3 regions of the Hafnia paralvei genome follow, and region 2 is predicted to be linked to each of the others. Evidence: riboswitches for the same ligand, from Rfam matches in the RefSeq annotation. Region 2 holds a riboswitch; each other region holds the start of a gene.
What was found. A riboswitch is a leader RNA that binds a small molecule or an ion and turns the genes downstream of it on or off. The one in region 2 is predicted to bind cobalamin.

Region 1 (9,896 bases), 1.0 Mb from region 2:
CGCCCTGTTCACGGATAGAGCCGTACAGTGACAAATCACCGGTCTGTAAACGCACTACTCGTTTTCCTGCACGTACCCCCTGCACCATCAGATCGATAATCTGTTGGAGATTTAAACCTGCGCTGTCGTGACACTGCGCCTGCGGCTTACAGTAGTTCAGCAGATCGTGATTAATCAGCGATCCGGCATAAATCACAACATCGGCCTGTGACAAAATACGGTGCCCTTTCAGCGTAATCAGCTCAGGATCGCCCGGCCCTGCGCCGATGAAATAGACCTGTGAAGGGTCGATAGGCTCAACCATGGGTTTGCTCCTTACGGCAGGAAATCAAGTAAGTCGGATTGTTCGGTTTGAAATAGTGTCCGCTGCCCAAGGCGGTGAGACGGGATACCTGAATCAGGCTGCTTTCTAGCTCGGTAACAGCGCGGTTTTGTAGCTGACTGAATGCCTGTTGATAGTTTTCCAATAGAATGAAATTCATCACCAGACTACCGCCGTCGTTAAGCAGCCCTAATGACCAGTCGATAATGTCAGCAAGGTTTCCTCCGCTACCGCCGATAAATATCGCATCAGCGCGTACGTCTAGCGGCAGCGGTGCATCAGCATCAACAATCGCTATATTGGGACAACCGAAATGGCGGCAGTTGTCAGCGATCAGCGCCAGCGCTACGGGGTTACGTTCGATGGCGGTAATCTGTAAATCGGGGTAACGTAAAGCGGCTTCTAGGGAAACACTGCCGGTTCCCGCGCCTACATCAATCAGGCGTTTCGCCGTTGGCAGGTTCAGACGCTCCAGCGCCGCTAGACGGACTTCCTCTTTGGTCATCGGCACTTTATGGCCGCGCAAAAATAGATCATCTTTCATTGAGGATCACCACTACGTTCATGGCATACGCTTGCTGTACCTTTTCAGGCGGCAAGATATGGATACATTCATCGGGATAAGTCAGGTTCTCGCCGATAACCAGCGTGCGCTTTTGTCCGCGGAGGAGGATCTCTTGGGCGATCTGATAAGGGCCAATATGCAAATCCGTGACCATTGCCACTTTGTCGTGCTGCAAGATGAAATTGAAATCAGGCTTTTTTCCGTGGCTGCTGGTGATGTAGATGTCATTCATATCGATGGCAATCTGCGAGAAGAGATACTGAATCGAGCTAATTCCCGGTACGATCCGGATCTTAGCCGGTTCGAGATCTTGCGATAGCCGTTTACCGATACCGAATAGCATCGGATCGCCCGACGCCAACACTACGATATTGCGATCGGCATTGCATTGTAGCCACGCCGCAGCTTTAGCCAGATCGGTGCCAATTGAGCGTTTTTCTCCTTGGAAATCAGCACACGACGCTAAATGACGCGGCCAGCCGACCAACACATCGGCTTGCGCAATTAAACGCAGCGCTAGCGGGGTGATGTAATCCAGATCTCCTGGCCCCATACCAACTATGTGAATCATAACGACTCCTTTTCGTAGGTCATTTGTGTGTGGAGCGCTGACACAATCTCGCTGATTGGACGGTTACTTCCGAGCACAACGTTGTCGAATGAAAACAGCACCACATCGCAGCAAAAAGGTTGTGGAGCAAAACGCAGCATTTGTTTCACCCGTTCACCAATGGCCTGTGCAATATCATCATAAACAGCCTGCCAACCCTGCTGTTCAATCAGCTCCATTGCAGCTTCCGTCGTGCTGCATTCAAAGACCGCGCGCAGAAATTCATGCGGGGCCCCCAACAACGCCAATCGAGCAACCAGTGTTTCCATCCGCCCATCGGCAATATGGCTGTGGGTATGAAAAATCCCCGCTGCGACTTTGATCAGTTTGCCTAAATGCCCCACCAGCACTACGCGCTGGAATCCCAGTCGCTGTGCCTCTTGCAGCATATAGCCAACGAAATTACTCATAGTCACCACGCGCTCAGCGTCAATTTGCATATGTTCCTGCACGAAGCGTTCGCCGTGGTTACCCGGCACCAAAATCACACTTGTCATGCCCTGAGCGCGCTTCATTTCCAATTCAAGAGCCAGTGAACGTTTCCAGCTCTCTTCCGACATTGGGGTCACAATGCCGGTGGTGCCGATAATCGAAATTCCCCCCAGAATGCCTAACCGCCCGTTATAGGTTTTTTGCGCCCGCTCCTCACCCTCAGGGGCGAAAATCACGATATCAGCGCCGCGTTCGGGACCTATGACTTCACGCACCGCCTGCTCAATAGTTTGTCGCGGTGTACGGTTTATTGCCGCGCTACCGATAGGTAGCCCAATCCCCTTACGCGTAACGGTACCGACCCCTTCACCACCGCCGATGGTAATGCTGCCGCTGTCATTAAGTGCGACCTGCGCAAAAATCAACATTCCATGGGTTGCATCAACGTCATCTCCGCCGTCTTTGCGTATAGCCGCACTGGCTTGCTGCCCGCAGATGAGCGGTTGTTCAACGTTTAGCCGTAACGTGATGCCAGAAGGGGTCACAATCGAAACCTGATTAATCACCTGCTGACGTAGCGCCATCAACGCCGCCACTTTAGCCGCTGCCGTAGCACAAGAACCGGTGGTGTAGCCCTTGCGATAGCTTTTGCCGTTATGCCACAGCGTATCCAGCCCGTTTTCACTCATTGCGCATCTCTCATGTGATACAGAATGGCGTTAACAATTGCAGCGGCAATATTGCTGCCCCCTTTGCGCCCTAGCGCAGCGATGTTAGGCACATGGCTTTCCGCCAGCGCCTGTTTAGATTCCGCGGCACCAACAAAACCGACCGGAACACCGATCACCGCCGCTGGCGTCATCACGCCCTGCTGATACAGTTCGAGCAACCGAAACAACGCGGTAGGCGCATTACCAAACACAAACAGCTTTTCACCCGATTCTTGCGCCGCTAAATCCACCGCAGCCATCGAACGAGTGATGCCCTGCGTTTTAGCGATATCTACAGCGCGGGGGTCTGCGATGTAGCACTTCCACTGACAACCTAAGCGTTCCAGCTGTGTTTTATTGATGCCAGATAGCGCCATCGTGGTGTCGGTATAAATCGTGCAGCCGTTGCGCAGCGCCTGAGTAATTCGACTTAGTACGTCAGGTGAGAAATGCAGAATATCCAACCATTCAAAATCAGCGCTGGTATGGATAGTTCGCTTGATGATTTTTTCTTGGATTTCATCGACAAAGCGATAGCTAGGGCGCTCTTCGGCAATAATCTGCGAGATAATTTCAAAGCTCTGTTGCTCGATGTTTTGGGGATTTTTGTTGTAGTCCATGGTCAACCCTGAGTTATTCGTCATGCCCTACCCGCCTTTTTAAAAAGTCTCACATCACAATCAGCCATCTGACTAGCGCAAAGAGCGCTAATGCCAGCGCGGAAGCCGTCATCATCAGACGGATGCTCAAGCGAATATCCTGAATATCGATCTCGCGTTCTTCATCGCCGATCCACGGTTTATCTACGAGCTCACCAAAGTATTTATTGGGTCCGCCAAGGCGAATACCCAGCGCACCAGCCACCGTGGCTTCAGACCATGCGCAGTTCGGACTTTTATGCAGATACCGATCGCGCCAGCCAATTTTGAACGCCTGTTTACCGTTAAGGCACAGCAAGCGGGCGGCAAGGCTTAGCAACAGCCAGCTCAAACGAGCAGGAATCAGATTGGCAAGATCATCCATGCGCGCAGACACACAGCCGATAGCGCGATATTTCTCCGTGCGGTAACCCACCATCGAGTCGAGGGTGTTAACCGCTTTGTAAGCCATCATCAGCGGGACACCGCCAATAAACAGGAAAAAAAGCGGCGCAATCACGCCGTCAACGCTGTTTTCAGCCACCGTTTCAACTACCGCACGAGTCACTTGTGGACGATCCAATTCAGACGTATCACGCCCGACGATGTAGGAGAGCTGACGGCGGCACTCTTCCAGCGAACCGTTTTGAAGTGCCACATAGACGGCCATCGCCGCGTCGCTTAAGCAGCGTCCCGCCAATAGGGTGTAGATAATCCACACCTGTGCAGCCCAGCTAAGCCAAGGGTTAATCTGGGTTAGAAACGCAAGCAGCGCGTAGGTCGCCCCCCAACTCACCCCAACCACAATCAGCCACAGGCAAGCGCCTCCTATATAGAGAGAGGTTGTGGTGTGACAGAACGCTCGGATCCGGCCTTGGAGAAAGGTAATAAAATTGCCGATCCAACGCACCGGGTGCGGCCACGTGGGTGGATCGCCTAAACGTAAATCCAGCAGATACGCCACTAGGCAGGCGGAGAAACTGATCACAGGGCTCTCCCTCGTTCTAGCCAGTGCTTCAGCATTTCCGGTCTCTGATAAAAGTGCACGTGCAGATAACTCGCCAACGTATTCCCTCGCTGGTAGCCTCCCTGCCAGCGTTGTAACGTGACGCCATCGCGCTGTTTTTCAAACTGGAACGCACACGGAATATCTGCGTGAAAATCCGAGTAATGAAATTCATGGCCGCGCAGAGTTTCCCCTCGTGCCGCCAGCACGGTGTCTTGCTGCGCCGTGGCCTGACAGTAGCCAAATCGCTTGAGCCGCCCTTCCATTCGACTTTCGCCGGCAAAAATACCGGTCATCTCGTGTGTATTTCCATTTTGATCTTTCAGGCTAGTGCCGAGATACATCAGCCCACCGCATTCCGCATAGATAGCCACGCCGCGCTGATGTGCGTCACGCAATGACTGACGCATAGCGTGATTTTTCGTTAGCGTTTCAGCATGTAATTCAGGATAGCCACCACCGATATAAACCATCTGGCATTCGGGCAGAGCAGCGTCTCGCAGCGGGCTAAAGCGCACGATGTTGACACCGATTTGCTCAAGCAACTGTAAATTATCGGGATAGTAAAAGTGGAAGGCTTCGTCATCGGCTAAAGCCATAGTTAAACCACGGCCTGATTCAGATGCAGGTAAACTGGGTGCGCTGGCATTGGTGGCCGGCTCAACGTTACTCAGCGCCAGTAGACGATCAAGATCGATATGTTGTTCGAGGTGGTCAGCCAGCGTGTTCCACTGTTCATCCATGTCATGCTGTTCGTGGGCGGTGATTAAACCTAGATGGCGCTCGGGCAGACTGACGTTAGGCAACGAGGGAATGCGACCGAGAACGGGGACTTGGGTATATTTCTCAATGGCTTGTTTTAACAACTGATAATGGGGTTCACTGTTAACTCGGTTAACGATAACGCCAGCGATACGCACTTCAGGATCGAAATGGCAAAATCCCAGCACCGTTGCTGCCGCCGAGGTAGAAACGGCTTTGCCATCGATCAGCAAGATCACGGGACAGCCAAGCTGTTTCGCCATACCAGCACTGCTGCAATAGTTGGGATCGGTGCCGAAGCCGTCGTACAGCCCCATCACACCTTCTATCACCGCAATATCAGCGGCCTGCATATGTTGGTTATACAGCCAATTGAGCGTAGACGCAGGCAACATGAAGGCATCCAGATTGCGTGATGCAACACCGGAGACAGCGCTGTGCCACCCAGTATCAATGTAGTCGGGCCCAACTTTATACGGCTGAACCTTTAAACCGCGGCGGGTAAATGCCCGCAGCAGTCCGAGGGTCAGCGTGGTTTTGCCACAGCCGCTACCGGTTCCGCCAATCAGAAATGCCTTCATCAATTCGTCTACCTAACAAAAAAGCCCATCCTGATGGATGGGCTTTGCGTTGTCATAGCAGCACGCTGCACCGCCGCCTATGCGGCGACATGCAGGGAAACAATGACAACTCACTTCCCACCGAAGGAGCTGAAATTAATAGAAATACCCGAATAAAATCACGCAACAGCGATCAATCAATTGGGCTTACAGGCTGGTCTTCTGGCTTAGCGTCATCCTTACCCACACCTTCCCGATATCGTTCAGTGGCATCTTGTGGGTTCGTCGGCATCACAGCAGCGGGGGCTGCGGAGGAATTGTATTGGAATACGCACCTCCTTCCTGACGTCCTTACGGAACGTCAAAAACCTGTATGTCTTAGTTTCATTTTGTAATCTGGGATATACCCTAGTCATTCGAGTTGCATTGAGGCGGCAAATGAACACAGCCAATAAAAAGGCAACTTGAAGTATGCTGGGTATACAAGGTAAATCATTAGACATAGAGATACCCACTGTGAGATCAACAAAAACCGAGAATAAACAGTAAATGGGTTAACATATCGTCGTTATTCAGGAAGCGAGAATATCTATGGCCATTAGCAGCCAGCACGGCGGAAACATTTTAGAAACCGCACTCACTCTAGGCGTTTCTCCTCACGCCATTATTGATTTCAGCGCCAACATCAATCCATTAGGCATGCCTGAATCCCTTAAGCACGCCATCATCAACCAGATGGCAGTAGCAGAAAAATACCCCGACGTAGAATACCGTGAACTACACGCAGCGCTGGCTCGACATCATGATTGTCCTGATGAATGGGTGATGGCTGGCAATGGAGAAACCGAACTCATATTTGCGTTGGTCAATCAACTCCAACCTGCTAAAGCACTGTTGCTTACCCCCGGTTTCGCCGAATATCGACGCGCATTAATGCGAATTGGCTGCAAGATTGTCGATTATGCTCTGCTCGAAGAAGAGGGGTTTCAACCCGATGAGCGCTTGCTTGAAGCATTAACTCCGGATCTTGATTGCCTATTTTTATGCACGCCCAATAATCCGACCGGCTTGCTGGTGGATAAAAGCTTGTTGATGGCGATAGCTGACCGTTGCCAGCAGATGAATATTGCGTTGATTTTAGATGAGGCTTTTCTTGATTTTATACCGACTGAATCAGGCTTCATCCCTTTATTAGCTCAATATCCTCATCTCTATGTGCTGCGTTCTCTGACCAAATTTTTCGCTATTCCTGGCCTACGCTTAGGCTATTTGGTGAGCGCCAATGCGCCGCTAGTCACGCGGATGAAACAACAGCGCGAACCATGGACTATCAACGCGTTTGCTGCGTTAGCGGGCGAAATTATTCTGGATGATGTGGATTACATCGCCGCAACCCATCGCTGGCTGGCAGAAGAGCAGCCAAGAATGCTCGCGGCATTGGAAGCATTGCCGCAGCTCAAAGTGTGGCCTCCTACGGCGAACTATCTTTTTGTACGCTGCACCAATAGTCGCATTAACCTGCAGCAGGCGCTGTTAGAGCACCATATTTTGATTCGCCATTGCGCCAATTATCCGGGGCTTAGCGCAGATTATTATCGTGTGGCGATCAAGAATTCACGGGATAACGATCGTCTGATTGCCGCATTAACGCAGATTTTATCGGATGGCTGAAGCCCGCTACCCTGCTTCGTGTAGTGAATTAATTCAAGGTTGGAGAGAAGGCAGCGAAAACGGGTTTCATAGATAAGCTCCGTATAAAAAATTCCCCCGTATTATCCGAAAATGAGATTACTGCGGATCGTTCTGAGAGGCGGGTGCTAAGGGAAAAGCATGTCAAAGTGTACAGATTCAGGTACAGGAATGGCGCTAATTGTCATACATATTGAGCTCTAATTTTGTGAGGATGATCTATACTGATTCCGTACCAAACAGTGACTAGACTGCGAGTGGTGAATCTATCAATACCCTTAGGAGATGAAGATGAGCACACCAAAATTGGACAAAAGCAAAGTCGGTGACGCTAAAAAACGTCAATTCATTCCTCTGGCAACCCCAAGCGATTTGGGCGCTGAGGCAACCAAAGAAATCAGTGGTGCAATGAATGCCATTCTTGCTGATATCTATGCGCTTTATTTGAAAACTAAAAACTTCCACTGGCATATGAGCGGTCCACATTTCCGCGATTATCATCTGCTACTGGACGAGCAAGGCGCAGAGCTATTCGCAATGACGGATGATATTGCCGAGCGCGTACGTAAAGTGGGCGGCATGACCCTGCATTCAATCGGACAGATCTCTAAAATGCAGCGTATTAAAGATAATAATGCTGAGTACGTTGAACCACTGGATATGCTGGCTGAACTGTGCGAAGACAACAAGCTGTTAGCCGCCGAACTGCGTGCAGCACATGTTGTGTGTAGCGAACATAATGACGTTTCAACCACTAGCCTGATTGAAAATTGGGTAGATCAAACCGAACGCCGCGTGTGGTTCCTGTTTGAAGCCTGCCGCCAGTCACAAACCTCTGGCCACTAGTTTTTTTGGCGAGAACGGCAAAAGCAGACCTTCGGGTCTGCTTTTTTATTTCCCCCCCGCCTAATTCCGCTATAGTGATAAATTAATCGCGGTTATCCCTGTTTCTACCAGAGATTCTTCTATGCACGGCGTTCCAGCCCAATTTGTTGACGATCGAGATCGTGCCCAGTTTAAACACTTCGCTCATTTGCCCGGCGTTGAAGTGTATCGGGCGCATATCGAGCATCATGAATTTGAACCCCATACGCACGAAGCCTATGGTATTGGCGCAATTGAATATGGCGCCGAGCGCTTTCGCTATCGCGGTGTGAATCATGTCGCCCCCGCTGATTCATTGGTCTTAATGAATCCCGATGAGCTACATACCGGACAGTCTGGCACCGAAGGCGGCTGGCGCTATCGCATGATTTATCTCACGCCTGAGATTTTAGCCGAGGTCAGTGGTGAACCAAGCTGGTGGTTTAACGACGCGGTGACACACCATCCACAGTTTGCCAGAGCGACTACCGCACTGATAAATGCCCTGTGGCAAAGCGATGAACCGTTGGCGCAATCAAGCTTGCTGAGTGAATTACTATCGCTGACGCGTCATTGGGCGAAAGCACCGCAACCGCTCAGGCTGGATGCCCCGCAACGTTTCACGGTCGTAAAAGAGTATCTACGTGCGCATCTGGACAAACGTATGACATTACCTGAGCTGGCAACGTTGGCCGATCTCAGCCCTTACCATTTTTTGCGCCAGTTTAAAGCGCAATACCACGTCACACCGCAGCAAATGCTGATGGCCTATCGTTTATACGAAGCTAAAAACTTGCTGACTCAGGGATTGCCGCCTGCGCAGGTGGCCGCAGCGGTAGGCCTCACCGATCAGGCTCACCTCACTCGCGCTTTTAACCGCTTCTACGGTGTCACGCCTGCACGCTATCAAAAACAAGTACGGTAGTTTTCTGACGTTTTTCCTCAAACAGCAATCTGCTACAAGACGCTTCTAAAAACCCCTTCTAGACTCTTAACATAATCCATTTTAAGAGTGTAGAACGATGCTAATCGGAGTGCTTTACGCGCTGACGGCAGGGCTAATGTGGGGACTGATTTTTGTGGGCCCGCTTATCGTGCCGGAATATCCAGCCAGCTTACAATCCGTAGGACGCTATTTGGCGTTTGGTCTCATTGCGTTACCTCTGGCGTGGCACGATCGCCATCGTCTACGTCAGCTAATACGCACTGATTGGCTTGAAGCGCTCAAGCTTACCGTTGTTGGTAACTTTATCTATTACCTGTGTTTGGCGAGTGCCATTCAACGCACTGGCGCACCGGTGAGCACGATGATTATTGGTACCCTGCCGGTGGTGATTTCGGTGAGCGCCAATCTGAAATACAGCCACCGCGATGGGAAGCTTTCATGGCGACACCTTGCCCCGTCGCTACTACTAATCGCTTTAGGTCTGGGCTGCGTCAACGTGGCCGAACTACAGAGCGCACACGCGCCAACAGATATGTTCCGTTATGCCACTGGTTTAGTTTTAGCTTTCATCGCGGTAGTGTGCTGGACATGGTATCCCATGCGCAACGCCAGTTGGTTAAGAACACACCCGGACAAAAGCCCGACAACCTGGGCCACCGCACAGGGGTTGGTCACCCTACCGCTGGCAGTTATTGGTTATGCGCTGGTATGGGGGCATTCGACCATAACAGAAAGTGATTTTCCGATGCCGTTTGGCCCGCGTCCCATGGTGTTTGTTGGCCTAATGATCGC
Region 2 (9,896 bases):
ACGCCGCGTTGCGAAAGCATTGCGGCGTTTTAATTTCAATCGCTTTAATATCAGTAATGGTAAGCACTAAACCTTAATAACTAACTTGTTCTTAAACACGATCTTATTATTTAACACAACCGTTTGTGAAAGGTTAAGAATGACGAGTATTACGATTACAGCGTTTATCAAAGTGGCGAACCCACCAGTAACGATCGGCGACACGTTCATGACCACCAATACGCGCGCCAACCAGCCATAACAGCGCCCCAACGAAGATACTCATTACGGCACCGTGAGAGAGAAACTGAGGTAGATTAAGCTGAGGTAACTGGGCCAGCACAGAGTAACCTACGCCTCCCACCATGGTGATTAGGCCTAACCCCATAAAAACGTTACCGAGCCTCATGGCAGTTTTACGTTTCATATATCACCTCCTCAAGTTAAAACACTTTATGTGTTACGCCTAACGGCGTTCAATCTTTCCTTATGCTTAAAGTATAGACTCATATCACGTATGGTTATTGCGCCACACATCACAATTTGTGCTTTTTCACTTATTTTTCTTTACGTTAATTTTACATAAGCTTTAACACTTTAAAGTATGTAGCTAGCTTATTATTTATCCAACCCATTATCTTCTTTTATCTCTGGGATAACCTTAGCGCCTAGTTTTTGCATTCCCGCCCCATAGGGGTAAAATGCGCGGCTGAATTTCTTCTCTGATACGTGGAACTGAACGTGACTATCAAATTAATTGTCGGCCTTGCTAATCCAGGCGCGGAGTACGCGCAAACCCGTCATAACGCAGGGGCGTGGTTCGTCGATGCACTGGCTGAGCGCAACGGCCAGTCACTGAAAGAAGAAAGCAAGTTTTATGGCTATACCGCACGCCTCAATCTGGCGGGTAATGATGTACGTCTACTGGTACCAGCCACGTTTATGAACTTAAGCGGCAAAGCGGTTGCGGCCTTAGCCACTTTCTATCGCATCCAGCCCGATGAGATTTTGGTTGCCCACGACGAGCTAGACCTTCCTCCGGGCGTTGCCAAATTAAAACTGGGCGGCGGTAACGGCGGCCATAATGGGCTAAAAGACATTCAGAGCAAACTGGGTAATAACCCAAACTTTTACCGCCTACGCATTGGCATTGGCCATCCGGGCGATAAAAACAAGGTTGTCGGCTTTGTACTAGGTAAACCTTTAGCCAGCGAACAGCCACTGATCGATGACGCTATCGACGAGGCACTGCGCTGCACCGAGGTGCTGTTGAAAGAAGGTATCGATCGCGCAATGGCTCGCATGAATGGTTTCAAAGCAACCCCTTGCTGATTACTCCACGCGCCTTTTAACGCGGGATGATTCGAGAAAAAGGCACTTTGCGTGTATAATTGGCGGATAATTTCTAATTTCTTCGACATGCTAAAATATAGCTGTTGATATTCAATAAGTTAAGGTGATAACACATGGGATTCAAATGCGGTATTGTGGGCCTGCCAAACGTTGGTAAATCCACTCTGTTCAATGCGCTGACCAAAGCGGGTATCGAAGCAGCAAACTTCCCGTTCTGTACCATTGAACCGAACACCGGCGTCGTTCCTATGCCTGATCCGCGTCTGGATAAACTGGCTGAGATCGTAAAACCACAGCGTATCCTGCCAACTACCATGGAATTCGTTGATATTGCAGGTCTGGTGAAAGGGGCATCCAAAGGTGAAGGTCTAGGTAACCAATTCCTGACTAACATCCGTGAGACCGAAGCCATTGGCCACGTTGTGCGTTGTTTTGAAAACGACAACATCATTCACGTGAATAATAAAGTCGATCCTGCTGAAGATATCGATGTTATCAACACCGAATTGGCACTGTCTGACTTAGACACCTGTGAACGCGCCATGCATCGTGTCCAGAAAAAAGCAAAAGGCGGAGATAAAGACGCAAAAGCTGAACTTGCTGCGCTCGAAAAATGCCTGCCGCAGTTGGAAAACGCCGGCATGCTGCGTGCGCTGGATTTAACTGACGAAGACAAAGCGGCTATCCGCTACCTCAGCTTCCTGACGCTAAAACCAACCATGTACATCGCTAACGTTAACGAAGACGGTTTCGAAAACAACCCATACTTAGACACCGTGCGTGAAATCGCGGCTAAAGAAGGTTCTGTCGTCGTTGCTGTGTGTGCTGCGGTTGAATCTGATATCGCTGAGCTAGACGACGCTGACCGTGATGAGTTCATGGCCGAGCTGGGTCTGGAAGAACCCGGTCTAAACCGCGTAATCCGTGCGGGTTACGAACTGCTGAATCTGCAAACTTACTTCACCGCTGGCGTGAAGGAAGTACGAGCATGGACGATCCCTGTAGGTGCGACCGCCCCACAGGCAGCAGGTAAGATCCACACCGACTTCGAAAAAGGCTTCATCCGCGCTCAAACCATCTCCTTCGATGACTTCATCACCTACAAAGGTGAACAAGGCGCGAAAGAAGCCGGCAAGATGCGTTCAGAAGGCAAAGACTACATCGTTAAAGATGGCGATGTAATGAACTTCCTGTTCAACGTCTAATTAAAATTTGTCGTCTCATGAAGTTTCATTGAACCTCATGAAGATTAACAAACCCTATAAAATCCACGCAATTGCGTGGATTTTTACTTTCATTAAACGATCGCCATTGGTAGCTACTGGCTGCCAAACAGCCCAGCTATCGAATGCATGCAACGCGATACCTCTTTGAAAGATTGCCAACACGCTGTATGACTTCTGCTACAGAGACGCACAGAGAATAAATTCTTACCACTAGACGCGCCGCCAACATGGCCAATCACCGTCAACATGAGTGCGATAATCCCAACGTGATCGTGATGCCCTGCTGGCGCAGCGTATTACCAACTAATTGACCGTCACTCATCAGCCATGCAACTGGCTGTGAAACGCAGCTATGCTCCATCTTTTGACGGACAAAGTCAGGTGCAGATAAATGTTGTCCATGCCGGTTCAGTTCGCTAGCGCTGAACAGTTCAAACGGCACCCGCCAACACTCTGCTAATTGGTGCAGTACAGGCTGATCTTTTTTAACGACGGCGCTGCCAATCGCGCGCAGTGCCATAATATCGAAGTGGTTCTCTGCCATTTGCCGTTGTAGCAATTCAACCAGCATTTGCAACGAAGTTGCATGAAGGCATCCAATGCCCGCAACCACCCGACGTGGCACCAACTTATAAACAGGAAGTGCTGTTAATTGTTCAGTTGGCAGCGGTAAGCTATCGCGCATAGTAATACACACTAAGGCGTCCAACTGCGGCAACGCATCCAGAGACTCAACGGGAGTAAATCCTCGGATATCACAGCGCTCACGTTCCACTAGCAGAGGAGCATCCCACCACAGCCCTACTTTTTGATTGCTGACCAACATTTGATTAACCACTTTCGCTGCGTGGCGAAAATCATGCATTTCAGCATCCAATTGGGTTGCCAGCGTATCCAGTGCCGCCATCTCGTTGACGTCCGTAGCGGTGGTTATCACCGGATCGGCACCTATAAGGCCTGCCAAGTAGCGGGTTAGCGCATTGGCACCCCCCAAGTGACCCGACAACAGGCTGATGACGTGTTGCCCGCCCTCATCAATAACAACCACCGCAGGATCCGTCATTTTGTCATTCACCAGCGGCGCGATGACCCTGACGGTCAGGCCAATAGCCCCGACAACCACCAGCGCCGAATACTGCTTAAATGCCTCGCGCAGAGTATCGCCAAAGCTGCCGTTAAACGGTAAAAAACCCGCCTCCATCAGCTTGTCGCTGGTGAAACAACTCAGCGGCAAATGGGTTCTCAAACGCCGCGCCAGCCGCACTCCGCCAGGAGTGAGACAAAATAGCGCGATCGATTCAGGCTTGACGATATTCATGGCTGAACCCCGCATCATAAAGTTTGGAATAGTGATATTCATCGCCGAGAAATGCCTCCACCAATATCAACGCAGTTTTATGGATCGCCGCCTGATGAACCCACTCGGCGATCTCCTCCAGAGTACCGCGAACCGTTCGCCTTTCGGCCCATGTCGCCTTGTACACCACGACAACCGGCGTATCGACGGGAAAGCCGCCGGCCGTTAAACGCTCGGCGACGCGATACATTTCCTGTATGGGAGCCCACTGAGTCACCGGCATCCGAGTCAATAAGCGGCTATAGCACCTGCGGCCAGTTCCTATGCGAATAAATGCTTGTTTGTCTGAATGTTGCATAAAAAAATCCCGCCATTTCTAGCGGGATAGGCAGGGTCATAGAGATGCATTTACGCAACGACACCGCTGCGCGCATCTGATGACAACCCGCTTCCCACCGAAGGAGTTGAAACGTTTTTACTGATATGGCTGGTCTTCTGGCTTAGCGTCATTCTCTCCCGTCACCTTCCCAATCCTGTTAGATCAGTGGTCTCGGCGGGTTCGTCAGCATCACAGCAGCGGGGGCTGCGGGGGATTTATCACCCCCTTCCCAATCGTGTCTTTTACTCAAGGACACGACATAACCATTTCAGTCACTCACATTATCTAATTTCAGTAGACTCTATTATTCATTCCTTTTTTCCGTCTGAACCACACATTTATTTTCATTATTGTCATCTGATAATTAATCATCGATAGCAAGGTTAGTAACGAATATACACCCCTACGATCGTAATAAATGGTCAACTTCATTTTTTTCAAGTGAATTTATTGCTCAGCATAACAAATAATTGCTACAAACACTGGCAATGACATATTGAAAACAATGAATTAGACAAACACTCCCGAAATAAAAAATAGTAAAAACTTGTCCTTACTTTTTTACGACTCTACTATGTATTTAAGTTTTAAAATAGATTGCCCCGTGCAAGCCACATGACACATTGATATGTGAACAGCGGCTATCACTCTACTCCCCTGCGTTCAGAGGATATTGAGCGAAATACCTGTGGCGTGACGTTATAGGCCTGACGAAACACTTTGCAAAAATAGCTGGTCTGTGAAAATCCCAGATTTTTGGCAATACTGGCAATACTCCAGTCGCTGTGTTGCAGCATCTCTTTCGCATGGATCATCCGTTGCTGATTGACCCAAGCATTAAAACCAATTCCCTGATACTTTTTAAATAATTTGCTGAAATAATAAGGGCTGAGATACACGCTAGCAGCCACATCCTCCAAACGCAGCTCTTCAGAGAGATGCGTATCAATGTAGCGTAATGCCTTCTTTATTTTACTGTCATTAGGATGAACTGGACGTATCCTACCCGGCTCTTTACTGTCTTTATTATCGTTGATAACCACGAAATTCAGATGCTTTTTAAGGCAGTTCTCAACAATCAGCTTCAGTAAATCCGCCGAGGCAATCACGCGAGAAAAATCCATCATGGGCACATTATGGAACTCATCCATCAACGCCTGATCCTGCTGCCATTGATTATCAACATTAAGAATATCAATTAAATAGACATCAGAATGGAGTCGGACCTGACCGCATAAAACAAACCCTACTAGGTGGCCTGCAATAACCAGCGGAATAGAAAAATCCGTTAGTCCGGCGTGACAGCGATAGATACAAGGTTCATTAGACTTTGACGCTTCAAAGCCACCACACCGATCGCTCATTCGACAACGGAGATGGTTAACGGGGTCTTGACGCATCAACTGGCAAAATGGCGTAAAATTGAACAGCTCGGAAATTTCTTCACCGTGAATATTCACCACCACCACGGCCAGTCCGGTTGCTTGGGCAAAATCCTGCGCGATTTTATTTATGAGCTCTGAGTTTAGAGAACTGGCAGAAATCATGATAAAACCTCTCAGTCAATTTTGATTTATTGTTATAAAATTTCGTTTATTACTACGTATAGTCCCTGTAATGAATAATATGTTTCTTCTTTGCTAGATTGTTATTCCTATCCATGATGTGGAAAACGATTTCTCAATGAAGGTGTACACTCTCATGAAATGGAGTCAGCTACCATTCACCATACCAGAGCCATAATCAACAGAGGACTATAATCCGTCCATTAACTCGCGTAGATCACGAAATTTCCTCACCTTGTTTCATCAAACCAAGATGAGGAAACAGGGTTAATGAGCGGCTTTCTCATCCTCCAACTTACAGGCATTGCAAGGCAGATTGTTGCAAATCAAGAAGCGATAGATTGCAGCACCTAGACAAGCGCCAATGACAGGAGCCACGATCGGGATGATGAAATAAGGAATATCGCGCCCGCCGGTCATCGAGACTTTTCCCCAACCAGCAAAAAATGTAAATAGTTTAGGGCCAAAATCGCGTGCTGGATTCATAGCAAAGCCGGTTAACGGACCTGTTGCCGCGCCAATCACCGCCACCAAAATACCGATCAAGAGTGGACCTAATGCGCCGCGTGGCACACCGTTACCATCATCGGTCAGCGCCATAATCAGTCCCATCAGAATTGATGTGATAACGATTTCAACAAATGCGGCCTGCCAAACACTGATAGCCGATGCGGGAAAGGTACTGAAAATACTGGCCAGTTGCAGACTGTCCAAACTCCCACGAACCATCTGATGCGCGGCTTCAAAATCGGTGAATAAGTTGTGATACAACATGTAAGACAGCGCTGCGCCACCAAAAGCTCCTGCGATTTGCGCAAGGCTGTAAGGGAGCACTTTTCGTGCTGGGAAACAGGCAAACAGCCATAGAGCAACAGTTATAGCAGGATTAAGATGAGCTCCAGAAATCCCAGCCGTCAGATAGACGGCCAACGAAATCCCCAATCCCCACACGATACAAATTTCCCACAAACCAAAACTGGCACCGGCCACTTTCATTGCCGCCAGACAGCTAATACCGAAAAACAAAAACAGCCCGGTGCCAAGGAATTCTGCAATACATTGAGCTTTGAGCGAGTCGTTCATAGGATCACCCTGTTAGAAGTTATTATGATAAATAGGTTGTGTTCAGTAATGCACGCTCCTTGACTACACCACTATAAAGAGGGTGAAAATGAAAGTGTTGTCGTGATTCACGGCGAATCAAACAAAAACTAGAGTTCAAATAACAAATTATTGTCATTGCTCTGTAAAAAAATCATTTAAAACCAGCAAATAAGCCCCTTACGCGTTAATTAATTAATGTGATTTTCTTGTCATTTATTCTTTTCATTATTGTCAGCACGCTCACAAATTCTCTTTTGATGTGAGCTCGCTCGCATCATTAATACGCCTGCGCTTTTATTACGCGCGCAATACCAAAAAGAATAAACAGTGTCACGAACTTAATTTTAATTGTGTTGAGTCCACAACTAATTATTACCACATCCCCTCAAGAAAACACCCGATACAAAACAATCAGTTAAAACACATCACGGCAATAATTTGTTATTTCATCGCTAATCATTCCTGCCAGTAAATTCAACACAACCATTCTTTTCCATTGCTTGTTTGTATATTCATTCTCAGCACGAACCTGACACGTTATTTATGAATATGACAATTCAAGCCAGAACACGGCATCTGATATTCCGTCGAGGTATTTATGCAACAAGAAGCACTAGGAATGGTGGAAACCAAAGGTCTGACCGCTGCCATTGAGGCCGCCGACACCATGGTGAAATCGGCCAATGTGACGTTGGTAGGCTATGAAAAAATTGGCTCTGGCTTGGTCACCGTTATCGTACGTGGTGACGTCGGGGCCGTGAAAGCAGCCACGGATGCAGGCGCCATTGCCGCCGCCAACGTAGGCGAAGTGAAATCAACTCACGTGATCCCGCGCCCTCATACCGACGTCGAGAAATTTTTGCCAAAGGGAAATAGCCAATGAAAAGCAATGACCTGGTCGATCAAATCATGGCGCAGGTGATAGCAAAAGTCAGTGAACACGCTCCGGCGTCTTCTACACAACCATCCTATAAACAACGAGATACGGCTATGGCTGAGAAAGCTTGCAGTTTAACGGAATTTGTTGGTACCGCCATCGGCGACACGGTCGGACTGGTTATCGCCAACGTAGACAGCGCCCTACTGGACGCAATGAAGTTGGAAAAACGCTATCGCTCGATCGGTATTTTGGGCGCTCGCACCGGCGCGGGGCCACACATCATGGCGGCGGATGAAGCCGTAAAAGCCACCAATACCGAAGTGGTCAGCATTGAATTACCTCGCGATACCAAAGGCGGCGCGGGTCATGGCTCGCTGATTATCTTTGGTGGCGATGACGTTTCTGATGTGAAACGTGCCGTCGAAGTGGCATTGAAAGAGTTAGACCGGACCTTTGGCGACGTTTACGGCAATGAAGCGGGCCACATTGAACTGCAATACAGCGCTCGCGCTAGCCACGCGCTGGAAAAAGCCTTTGGCGCACCGCTGGGTCGCTCTTGTGGCGTGATTGTTGGCGCGCCTGCCTCGATTGGCGTGTTGATGGCCGACACCGCCGTGAAATCCGCCAACGTTGACGTAGTGGCTTACAGTTCCCCCGCACAGGGCACCAGCTTTAGTAACGAAGTCATTCTGGTTATCTCCGGCGACTCTGGCGCAGTGCGTCAGGCCGTCATTTCTGCCCGTGAGATCGGCAAAACGGTGTTAGCAACCTTGGGTTCTGAACCCAAAAACGACCGCCCTTCTTACATCTGATGCCACAGTGAGGCTGTTTCATGAAATCGAAAAGATTTGAAGCATTGGCGAAACGCCCCGTTAATCAGGACGGTTTTGTCAAAGAATGGATCGAAGAAGGCTTTATTGCCATGGAAAGCCCGAACGATCCGAAGCCATCCATCAAGATAGTCAACGGTGTCGTGACCGAGCTCGACGGCAAGCCGCAAAGCAGTTTTGACCTGATTGACCACTTCATCGCCCGCTACGGCATCAACCTAGAGCGTGCGGAAGAAGTGATGCAGATGGACTCTGTCAAACTGGCCAACATGCTGTGTGATCCCAATGTGTCACGCCGCACCATTGTGCCACTGACCACCGCCATGACACCGGCCAAAATCGTCGAAGTCGTCTCCCACATGAACGTGGTAGAAATGATGATGTCGATGCAGAAAATGCGCGCCCGTCGAACGCCGTCACAGCAAGCTCACGTCACTAACGTGAAAGACAACCCTGTACAAATTGCTGCCGATGCCGCTGAAGGCGCATTCCGTGGTTTTGATGAACAAGAAACCACCGTCGCCGTGGCTCGCTATGCGCCATTCAATGCGATTGCACTGCTCGTAGGTTCCCAAGTCGGTCGCCCTGGCGTTCTAACACAGTGTTCTCTGGAAGAAGCCACCGAGCTAAAGCTAGGGATGCTGGGCCACACCTGTTACGCAGAAACCATTTCGGTATATGGAACTGAACCCGTCTTTACCGATGGCGATGACACGCCATGGTCTAAAGGTTTCCTCGCTTCGTCTTATGCATCACGTGGTTTGAAAATGCGCTTCACCTCCGGCTCAGGCTCCGAAGTCCAGATGGGCTACGCCGAAGGGAAATCCATGCTGTATCTGGAAGCGCGCTGTATTTATATCACCAAAGCCGCAGGGGTTCAGGGATTACAAAACGGCTCCGTGAGCTGTGTCGGTGTCCCTTCCGCAGTGCCATCAGGCATTCGCGCCATTTTGGCGGAAAACCTGATTTGTTCAGCACTGGATTTGGAATGTGCATCCAGTAACGACCAAACCTTTACCCATTCGGATATGCGTCGTACCGCTCGCTTACTGATGCAATTCCTGCCGGGCACTGACTTCATCTCGTCCGGTTATTCAGCGGTGCCTAACTACGACAACATGTTCGCGGGCTCCAACGAAGATGCCGAAGATTTTGATGATTACAACGTCCTACAGCGCGATCTGAAAGTGGATGGTGGCCTGCGCCCCGTACTGGAAGCTGACGTGGTCGCGATTCGTAATAAAGCCGCCCGCGCACTGCAAGCCGTATTCGCAGGAATGGGG
Region 3 (9,896 bases), 2.0 Mb from region 2:
CGCCTTGTTTTACCAGCCCCATGGCGGCGCCTTCACCACCGGGACCTGAGCCAATGACTATGGCATCAAAAGAATAGTGCTGTTGCATGTAGGGTAGGCCTTTCTTATACAAAAATACAACGTTACCTTAACATAATAACAAGGTATCCCCAATCACCCCTATGCTTTTCGTGGCAATTCCCCTCCTATTTTTGTCATCCTAGCTATACAGTTCACAAGGTCATAGAGGTATGGTTGGGGTAAAGTTTGATATAGTGGCGTTTAACCACCGTATCAAAATCTTAAAAAACCTACGGTGGAAGAAGAAACTTACATTTAACCGGATATTAATATGGGCGTCAGAGCGCAACAAAAAGAACGAACTCGTCGTTCACTGATAGAGGCCGCTTTTAATCAGCTTAGCGCTGAGCGGAGCTTTGCGAGTTTGAGCCTGCGTGAAGTATCTCGGGAGGCCGGTATTGCGCCTACTTCCTTCTATCGCCATTTTCGCGATGTGGATGAGTTAGGATTAACGATGGTGGATGAAAGCGGGTTGATGCTGCGTCAGCTAATGCGTCAGGCTCGTCAGCGTATCGCCAAAGGGGGCAGCGTTATCCGCACTTCGGTGGCGACTTTTATGGAATTCATCGGCAATAACCCGAATGCTTTTCGGCTGTTATTGCGGGAACGTTCCGGCACCTCGGCTGCGTTTCGTGCTGCAGTTCAGCGTGAAGTTCAGCATTTTATTGCGGAACTTGCAGACTATCTTGAAATCGAAAATCACATGCCGCGTAGCTTTACCGAAGCTCAGGCCGAGGCAATGGTGACCATCGTATTTAGTGCGGGTGCCGAAGCGTTAGATATTGATATGGAACACCGTCGTTTGTTGGAAGAACGTTTAGTGTTGCAATTGCGGATGATTTCCAAGGGCGCTTATTATTGGTACCGCCGTGAGCAAGAAAAAGCACATATAGCGCATTTACATGAAAATGTCGGGCAGCAGGCTCAGCCTCAGGAATAAATTTAAAGCATAGGGTTGGTCATGATCAAAAGTCGTTTGGATGTGGGAACATTAGTTCTGTCTTTGGTTGCTGGGCTTTCTATCAGCGGTTCCTTTGCCGCATTATTTAGCTCTGTCGTGCCGTTTTCGGTGTTTCCGCTGTTAGCGCTGGTTTTATCTGTTTATTGCCTGCATCAGCGCTATCTGAACTGCTCAATGCCTGAAGGCATGCCGGTTCTCTCTTCTTCATGTTTTTTGCTTGGCCTACTGATGTATAGCGCCATTGTGCGTGTAGAGTATCCAGAAATCGGCTCCAACTTTATGCCAACTATCCTGTGTATTGTTTTGGTCTTTTGGATTGCCTATCGCATCAAGGCATTCAAGAAAAATGCCGAGCCGGATAGTGACAAAGACTTCCACGATCCTGAGTGACATCCGCGTAATAGCCGCAGATGATTTATAGATGACTTATATAAGAAAGGCAGCCGTTTGGCTGCCTTTTTGCATTCAATGATGGGCCTGAAATTAACGACGCTTTTCCAGCAATACGCCACATTCCATATGATGGGTGTATGGGAACTGATCGAACAACGCTAAGCGTTTTACCTGATGGGTTTCGTGCAGCGTTTCCAAATTGGCACTCAGCGTTTCAGGGTTGCAGGAGATATACAGAATGCGCGGATAGGCCTGCACCATACGTAATGTATCGTCATCTAAGCCGCTGCGCGGTGGATCAACAAAAATGGTTTCACACTGGTAGCTTTTTAGGTCAATGCCCTCCAAGCGTTTAAATTCGCGCACACCGTTCATTGCCTGAGTAAAGTCTTCAGCCGCCATGCGAATGATCTGTACGTTATCAATGTGGTTGGCGGAAATATTAAACTGTGCAGCCGCGACAGAAGGCTTAGCAATTTCGGTGGCTAATACGCGGTTAAAATTACGCGCCAGTGCAAGAGAGAAGTTGCCGTTACCACAGTACAGTTCCAGCAGATCGCCCTTAGAATCCTTCGTGACGTCTAGTGCCCATTCGAGCATTTTGATGTTCACCGCGGCATTAGGCTGAGTAAAGCTATTTTCTACCTGACGATAGACCATGTCGCGACCGGCAACCGGCAGGCACTCATCGACATAATCCTGATCTAAACAGATTTTGGTTTTGGTCGCTCGGCCAATCAGCTGTATGTCAAAACCTTGAGTCCGCAGGCGATCGCGTAGCGCTTCGGCCTGTGCTTTCCATTCCTCATCCAGCTTGCGGTGATAAAGAAGAGAAACCACGACTTTATTGTTCATCGTCGACAGATAGTCGATCTGGAACAGTTTAAAGCGCAAAACCTGATTTGGACGCAGTTCATCCATCATGACGGTCATCAAACGGTTGATCAGTTCACTTGCTGCTGGGAACTGATCAACACGAATTCGCTGCTTCGTCTGCTGATCGAACATGATGTGGTAAAGATCGGACTCATCATGCCATACGCGAAACTCGGCGCGCATACGGTAATGGCTGGCCGGTGAGCGAAATGCCTCGATCTCAGGCGCCGCAAACGGGGTCATCATGTTGGCCAGTCGGGTGATCTTCTCCGTGAGTTGGGCATCATATTGATCGGTTGGCAGCGTATTCGGGGTCATGGCATTTCTCACTAGCGTAATAATAGAGGGGCGATTGTAGGCGATGGAATAATGATGTCCAGCTCTGTGACTTATTCTATCTCGTCATCATAGAAGTCTAGACATCTGAATAGGTTTTCACTTAGCATGGCGGCCCGGTCTCCAGTGGAGAGTGAAAAGGGAATCCGGTTTGAATCCGGAGCTGACGCGCAGCGGTATGGGGAAGTCACGGCGATATTTTGACACTGTCATTGCAGATGGGAAGTCATCGCCCGGTGCGTATTGGAAGATACGCAAATCCTAAGCCCGAAGACCTGCCGGAATACGTCGCTTCACGTGGTTTTCGCGAATTAACGCCACGGCTCGCGGCATCCTGCCAATTAAGTTTGGATGCTTTTGCATGACTATAAAAAAAAATGCGCTGATGGCAGCTTTGTCTGTCACCGCTTTCTCCGGTTGGGCGCAAGATACTTCTGACACACGTTCTGATTCATCTGCAAATAGTAATGATGATGTAGTCGTAACCGCCTCACGCTTTGCTCAACCGGTATCAACCGTGTTGGCACCGACGGATATTGTCACCCGAGACGATATCGACCGTTGGCAGGCTAAAACACTAAACGATGTTATGCGCCGCTTACCCGGTGTGGATATCGTGCAGAATGGCGGGATGGGGCAGAGTTCAACAATGTATATCCGTGGCACCAGTGCGAGTCAGGTCTTAGTGCTGGTGGATGGTATTCCTGTTGCGCGCCCAGGGATTTCAAATACTGCTGATTTCAACCAAATCCCAATTTCTTTGGTTCAACGAGTTGAGTATATAAGAGGGCCTCGCTCGGCGGTGTATGGTTCTGGTGCTATGGGTGGCGTAATCAACGTGATTACACAAACAGACAAAGAAGGCGCGCAGATCAATGCTGGTGTGGGGTCCAAAGGGTTCCAGCAGTACGACGGCAGTGTTCGTCAGAAAGTGAGTGATAATACTAAAGTCACTTTGGCTGGTTCTTATGAAAGCACCAAGGGTTTTAATGTGCAGCCGGGCTCAACCTATGCGCCAGATCGTGACGATGACGGCTACCGTAACAAAACCTTCTGGGGAGGCGTAGACCACCAATTTAGCAACGAGCTTTCTGGTTTTGCCCGTGGTTACGGGTACACCAATAACAGTGATTATGACTTAGGTAGCCCGCCATTCACGCCAGCCTATAGTGCTAATGAAGGTCAAACCTACAACCATACCTATGATGCCGGACTACGCTTTTTGTCGGGTGCATATTCTTCTCAACTGACAGGTAGTTATCAGAAGGTTAAAGATTACAATTACAGCAGTGAATATGGTCGCTACCATGATGGTTCCACCCTTGACGATATGGATCAGCGTAATATCCAGTGGGGTAATACCTATAGTCTCGAACACGGGCAAATCAGTGCTGGCGTGGATTGGCAGCAGCAGCGTCTCACGTCTTCTGACACGAGTAAGTCTGATATCTACAAACGCGACAACACGGGGCTATACCTCAGCGGTCAGCAAAAGCTAGGGGACGTCACGGTGGAAGCCTCCGGGCGTGAAGATAAAGATGAACAGTTTGGCTGGCATGGTACATGGCAAACCGCGGCCGGTTGGGAGTTCACGCCAGGTTATAGAACTACCCTATCTTATGGCACCGGATTCTTGGCTCCATCCCTTGGGCAGCAGTTTGGATCAACACGTTTTAACATTGATTCCAATCCAAATCTGAAACCAGAAGCCTCCAAGCAATGGGAAGCTGGGCTCGAAGGGTTAACGGGGCCGCTTGACTGGCGGTTATCGGCGTATCATTACAAAATAGAGAATCTGATTACTTACTATAGTGCGCCTAATGCCAATGCAGGCAGCTATGACAATATCGATTCTGCAACCATTAAAGGTGTGGAGTGGACAGGAAGTATCGATACCGGCATTTTTACCCATCAGGTAACCTTGCAGTACATGGATCCACGCAATGACAAAACGGATGAGGTATTAGCGCGTCGCGCGAAGCGACAGGCAAAATATCAGCTCGATTGGACGATGTTTAACGTTGATATGGACGTTTCATACCAATATTATGGGCGCCGTTATGACAATAACACTTCGAAGTACAACACCACACAGCAGGTGTTGCCAAGTTACAGCACAGTTGATATTTCTGCTTCCTATCCGGTTACGTCTCATCTCACAGTTCGTGGTAGAATCGCCAACCTGTTAGATAAAGATTATGAAACGGCTTATGGCTACCAAACCGCAGGTAGAGAATATTATCTCACCGGTAGTTACACCTTCTAATGATGTAGCGACTGCCAAACCTACTGCGCTAGTTTTCGATTCCGGCGTGGGTGGGTTATCTGTATATCAGGAGATCCGCAGTTTGCTGCCGGATCTCCATTACATCTATGCATTCGACAATCAGGGATTCCCCTATGGGGAAAAAGATGAGGCGTTCATTATCGAGCGTGTCGTCAAAACCGTTGCCGAAGTGCAAAAGCGCCATCCTCTCTCTATTGTCATCATCGCGTGCAACACGGCGAGTACTATTACGCTTCCCGCATTGCGTGAGCGTTTTAGCTTTCCGATTGTGGGTGTGGTGCCAGCGATTAAACCCGCAGCGAAGTTAACACGTAATGGCGTTGTCGGACTCTTGGCAACCAAGGCGACGGTGCAGCGTTCATACACTCACGATCTCATCGCCCGCTTTGCGACAGACTGTGATATCAAAATGCTTGGCTCTTCTGAGCTGGTGGTACTCGCTGAAGCGAAGTTACATGGTGAAGTGATTGATCATGCCGTATTGAAGAAAATTCTACGCCCATGGCTGTCAATGGCAGAGCCGCCAGACACTGTAGTTTTAGGATGCACACATTTTCCTTTACTGCGCGAGGAGTTGGCTGCGGTACTGCCCGATGGAACACGGTTGGTCGATTCTGGTGTCGCTATTGCTCGCCGAGTTGCTTGGCTGATTGCAAACCAAGAAAATACATTGAGTACAGAAGATGATGTGGCATATGCCACGAAAACGAATAGCGATACTGAGGCACTTTTGCCCGTATTGCACCGTATGGGCTTCTCAGAGCTACGAGAATTGAGTATTTAGTCTCCAAATTTACGGTTTCTGATGAAAACTTGCGCGGTTGAAAAGTTTTTTGTAATTAGGGGTTGTCAGCCGTTCAGAAGTCCCTATAATGCGCCACCACTGACCGGGAACAACGACGCAAACGTCGCTCGGTGAGGAAGAGAAAAGCGTCGCTAACTAGCGAAATTCTGAAAAGAAAAAGGCTTGACTCTTCAGGAGGAAAGCGTAATATGCACCTCCCGAGTTGCTGGAACGAATGTTCGCAACTCACTGCTCTTTAACAATTTATCAGACAATCTGTGTGGGCACTCACAAGACAATATCTAACGTCCTCGGACGATAAAATATTAAAGTCTTGAAGAGTGACCAAGCAGTAATTCATTTTTGAATTATTACGAAAGTTAATTTTCGAGCATCGCTTCACGTGTTGAAGCACATCAAGCTTTTAATTGAAGAGTTTGATCATGGCTCAGATTGAACGCTGGCGGCAGGCCTAACACATGCAAGTCGAGCGGTAGCACAAGAGAGCTTGCTCTCTGGGTGACGAGCGGCGGACGGGTGAGTAATGTCTGGGAAACTGCCTGATGGAGGGGGATAACTACTGGAAACGGTAGCTAATACCGCATGACGTCTTCGGACCAAAGTGGGGGACCTTCGGGCCTCACGCCATCAGATGTGCCCAGATGGGATTAGCTAGTAGGTGGGGTAATGGCTCACCTAGGCGACGATCTCTAGCTGGTCTGAGAGGATGACCAGCCACACTGGAACTGAGACACGGTCCAGACTCCTACGGGAGGCAGCAGTGGGGAATATTGCACAATGGGCGCAAGCCTGATGCAGCCATGCCGCGTGTATGAAGAAGGCCTTCGGGTTGTAAAGTACTTTCAGCGAGGAGGAAGGCATTAAGGTTAATAACCTTGGTGATTGACGTTACTCGCAGAAGAAGCACCGGCTAACTCCGTGCCAGCAGCCGCGGTAATACGGAGGGTGCAAGCGTTAATCGGAATTACTGGGCGTAAAGCGCACGCAGGCGGTTTGTTAAGTCAGATGTGAAATCCCCGAGCTTAACTTGGGAACTGCATTTGAAACTGGCAAGCTAGAGTCTTGTAGAGGGGGGTAGAATTCCAGGTGTAGCGGTGAAATGCGTAGAGATCTGGAGGAATACCGGTGGCGAAGGCGGCCCCCTGGACAAAGACTGACGCTCAGGTGCGAAAGCGTGGGGAGCAAACAGGATTAGATACCCTGGTAGTCCACGCTGTAAACGATGTCGACTTGGAGGTTGTGCCCTTGAGGCGTGGCTTCCGGAGCTAACGCGTTAAGTCGACCGCCTGGGGAGTACGGCCGCAAGGTTAAAACTCAAATGAATTGACGGGGGCCCGCACAAGCGGTGGAGCATGTGGTTTAATTCGATGCAACGCGAAGAACCTTACCTACTCTTGACATCCAGAGAATTTGCTAGAGATAGCTTAGTGCCTTCGGGAACTCTGAGACAGGTGCTGCATGGCTGTCGTCAGCTCGTGTTGTGAAATGTTGGGTTAAGTCCCGCAACGAGCGCAACCCTTATCCTTTGTTGCCAGCGAGTAATGTCGGGAACTCAAAGGAGACTGCCGGTGATAAACCGGAGGAAGGTGGGGATGACGTCAAGTCATCATGGCCCTTACGAGTAGGGCTACACACGTGCTACAATGGCATATACAAAGAGAAGCGAACTCGCGAGAGCAAGCGGACCTCATAAAGTATGTCGTAGTCCGGATTGGAGTCTGCAACTCGACTCCATGAAGTCGGAATCGCTAGTAATCGTAGATCAGAATGCTACGGTGAATACGTTCCCGGGCCTTGTACACACCGCCCGTCACACCATGGGAGTGGGTTGCAAAAGAAGTAGGTAGCTTAACCTTCGGGAGGGCGCTTACCACTTTGTGATTCATGACTGGGGTGAAGTCGTAACAAGGTAACCGTAGGGGAACCTGCGGTTGGATCACCTCCTTACCTAAAGATAGCGTTAAGTGCAGTGTCCACACAGATTGTCTGATGAAATTAATGAGCAAGAGCACCTGTTGATGTTGTGAGTTTTAAGACTCATGCTGATACGAAACGAGAAAGTGTAAGCTTTGTCGGTATTTTCGTGTCCCCATCGTCTAGAGGCCTAGGACACTGCCCTTTCACGGCTGTAACAGGGGTTCGAATCCCCTTGGGGACGCCATTCCGATAATGAGTGAAAGACATTATCACCTGAATATCTTAAAGATGACTTGATTAAGTCGTGTTTAAGATATTGCTCTTTAACAATCTGGAACAAGCTGAAATTTGAAAGCTTAAGCCGCTGTGAGAATGACTTCGGTCAAACACTGACACAGCGAGCATTAAGCAGTCTCTCAATTTTTTGCAATCTTGAATGTTGTCTTGAACCGGTTCGTAACCGCGTTCACCAAGAGACACCTTCGGGTTGTGAGGTTAAGTGACTAAGCGTACACGGTGGATGCCTAGGCAGTCAGAGGCGATGAAGGACGTGCTAATCTGCGATAAGCGTCGGTAAGCTGATATGAAGCGTTATAACCGACGATTTCCGAATGGGGAAACCCAGTGCAATTCGTTGCACTATCGTTAAGTGAATACATAGCTTAACGAAGCGAACCAGGGGAACTGAAACATCTAAGTACCCTGAGGAAAAGAAATCAACCGAGATTCCCCTAGTAGCGGCGAGCGAACGGGGAGCAGCCCAGAACCTTAATCAGCGTATGTGTCAGAGGAACGGTCTGGAAAGTCCGGCGATACAGGGTGATAGCCCCGTACTTGAAAATGCATATGCTGTGAGTTCGATGAGTAGGGCGGGACACGTGACATCCTGTCTGAATATGGGGGGACCATCCTCCAAGGCTAAATACTCCTGACTGACCGATAGTGAACCAGTACCGTGAGGGAAAGGCGAAAAGAACCCCGGCGAGGGGAGTGAAATAGAACCTGAAACCGTGTACGTACAAGCAGTGGGAGCCTCTTTTATGGGGTGACTGCGTACCTTTTGTATAATGGGTCAGCGACTTATATTTTGTAGCAAGGTTAACCGAATAGGGGAGCCGTAGGGAAACCGAGTCTTAACTGGGCGTCAAGTTGCAAGGTATAGACCCGAAACCCGGTGATCTAGCCATGGGCAGGTTGAAGGTTGGGTAACACTAACTGGAGGACCGAACCGACTAATGTTGAAAAATTAGCGGATGACTTGTGGCTGGGGGTGAAAGGCCAATCAAACCGGGAGATAGCTGGTTCTCCCCGAAAGCTATTTAGGTAGCGCCTCGTGAACTCATCTTCGGGGGTAGAGCACTGTTTCGACTAGGGGGTCATCCCGACTTACCAACTCGATGCAAACTACGAATACCGAAGAATGTTATCACGGGAGACACACGGCGGGTGCTAACGTCCGTCGTGAAGAGGGAAACAACCCAGACCGCCAGCTAAGGTCCCAAAGTCATAGTTAAGTGGGAAACGATGTGGGAAGGCATAGACAGCCAGGATGTTGGCTTAGAAGCAGCCATCATTTAAAGAAAGCGTAATAGCTCACTGGTCGAGTCGGCCTGCGCGGAAGATGTAACGGGGCTAAACTATGCACCGAAGCTGCGGCAGCGACACTTAGGTGTTGTTGGGTAGGGGAGCGTTCTGTAAGCCTGTGAAGGTGGCCTGTGAGGGTTGCTGGAGGTATCAGAAGTGCGAATGCTGACATAAGTAACGATAAAGCGGGTGAAAAACCCGCTCGCCGGAAGACCAAGGGTTCCTGTCCAACGTTAATCGGGGCAGGGTGAGTCGACCCCTAAGGCGAGGCCGAAAGGCGTAGTCGATGGGAAACAGGTTAATATTCCTGTACTCGGTGTTACTGCGAAGGGGGGACGGAGAAGGCTAGGCTATCCGGGCGACGGTTGTCCCGGTTTAAGCGTGTAGGGGGTGTGACTTGGTAAATCCGGTCGCATATCAACCCTGAGGCGTGATGACGAGTCACTACGGTGATGAAGTAGTTGATGCCAAGCTTCCAGGAAAAGCCTCTAAGCTCTAGGTAACATTGAATCGTACCCCAAACCGACACAGGTGGTCAGGTAGAGAATACCAAGGCGCTTGAGAGAACTCGGGTGAAGGAACTAGGCAAAATGGTGCCGTAACTTCGGGAGAAGGCACGCTGGCGCGTAGGTGAAGTCCCTTGCGGATGGAGCTGAAGCCAGTCGAAGATACCAGCT

Region 1: it holds a riboswitch for cobalamin, as region 2 does, so the genes downstream of both, K9N75_RS05070 (cobyrinic acid a,c-diamide synthase CobB) here and cbiF (cobalt-precorrin-4 C(11)-methyltransferase) in region 2, are expected to answer to the same signal.
Region 3: it holds a riboswitch for cobalamin, as region 2 does, so the genes downstream of both, btuB (TonB-dependent vitamin B12 receptor BtuB) here and cbiF (cobalt-precorrin-4 C(11)-methyltransferase) in region 2, are expected to answer to the same signal.

What each region holds. Positions count from the first base shown of each region.
Region 1 is NZ_CP083737.1:1,111,045-1,120,940, reverse strand. It holds gene K9N75_RS05100 (cobalt-precorrin-4 methyltransferase) at 1-304, opposite strand, end outside; gene K9N75_RS05095 (decarboxylating cobalt-precorrin-6B (C(15))-methyltransferase) at 297-866, opposite strand; gene K9N75_RS05090 (cobalt-precorrin-7 (C(5))-methyltransferase) at 856-1,458, opposite strand; gene cbiD (cobalt-precorrin-5B (C(1))-methyltransferase CbiD) at 1,455-2,618, opposite strand; gene K9N75_RS05080 (cobalt-precorrin-8 methylmutase) at 2,615-3,259, opposite strand; gene cbiB (adenosylcobinamide-phosphate synthase CbiB) at 3,309-4,262, opposite strand; gene K9N75_RS05070 (cobyrinic acid a,c-diamide synthase CobB) at 4,262-5,626, opposite strand; cobalamin riboswitch at 5,801-5,993, opposite strand; gene cobD (threonine-phosphate decarboxylase CobD) at 6,197-7,276, shown strand; gene K9N75_RS05060 (Dps family protein) at 7,586-8,140, shown strand; gene K9N75_RS05055 (AraC family transcriptional regulator) at 8,262-9,083, shown strand; gene K9N75_RS05050 (DMT family transporter) at 9,181-9,896, shown strand, end outside.
Region 2 is NZ_CP083737.1:2,141,002-2,150,897, reverse strand. It holds gene ychH (stress-induced protein YchH) at 134-406, opposite strand; gene pth (aminoacyl-tRNA hydrolase) at 721-1,311, shown strand; gene ychF (redox-regulated ATPase YchF) at 1,446-2,537, shown strand; gene cbiG (cobalt-precorrin 5A hydrolase) at 2,800-3,876, opposite strand; partial or broken gene cbiF (cobalt-precorrin-4 C(11)-methyltransferase) at 3,857-4,114, opposite strand; cobalamin riboswitch at 4,324-4,517, opposite strand; gene pocR (transcriptional regulator PocR) at 4,879-5,781, opposite strand; gene pduF (propanediol diffusion facilitator PduF) at 6,067-6,882, opposite strand; gene pduA (propanediol utilization microcompartment protein PduA) at 7,502-7,786, shown strand; gene pduB (propanediol utilization microcompartment protein PduB) at 7,783-8,595, shown strand; gene pduC (propanediol dehydratase large subunit PduC) at 8,616-9,896, shown strand, end outside.
Region 3 is NZ_CP083737.1:125,524-135,419, forward strand. It holds gene sthA (Si-specific NAD(P)(+) transhydrogenase) at 1-88, opposite strand, end outside; gene fabR (HTH-type transcriptional repressor FabR) at 332-1,000, shown strand; gene K9N75_RS00595 (YijD family membrane protein) at 1,022-1,411, shown strand; gene trmA (tRNA (uridine(54)-C5)-methyltransferase TrmA) at 1,505-2,608, opposite strand; cobalamin riboswitch at 2,729-2,923, shown strand; gene btuB (TonB-dependent vitamin B12 receptor BtuB) at 2,988-4,892, shown strand; gene murI (glutamate racemase) at 4,837-5,697, shown strand; rRNA gene K9N75_RS00615 (16S ribosomal RNA) at 6,123-7,665, shown strand; tRNA gene K9N75_RS00620 (tRNA-Glu) at 7,804-7,879, shown strand; rRNA gene K9N75_RS00625 (23S ribosomal RNA) at 8,129-9,896, shown strand, end outside.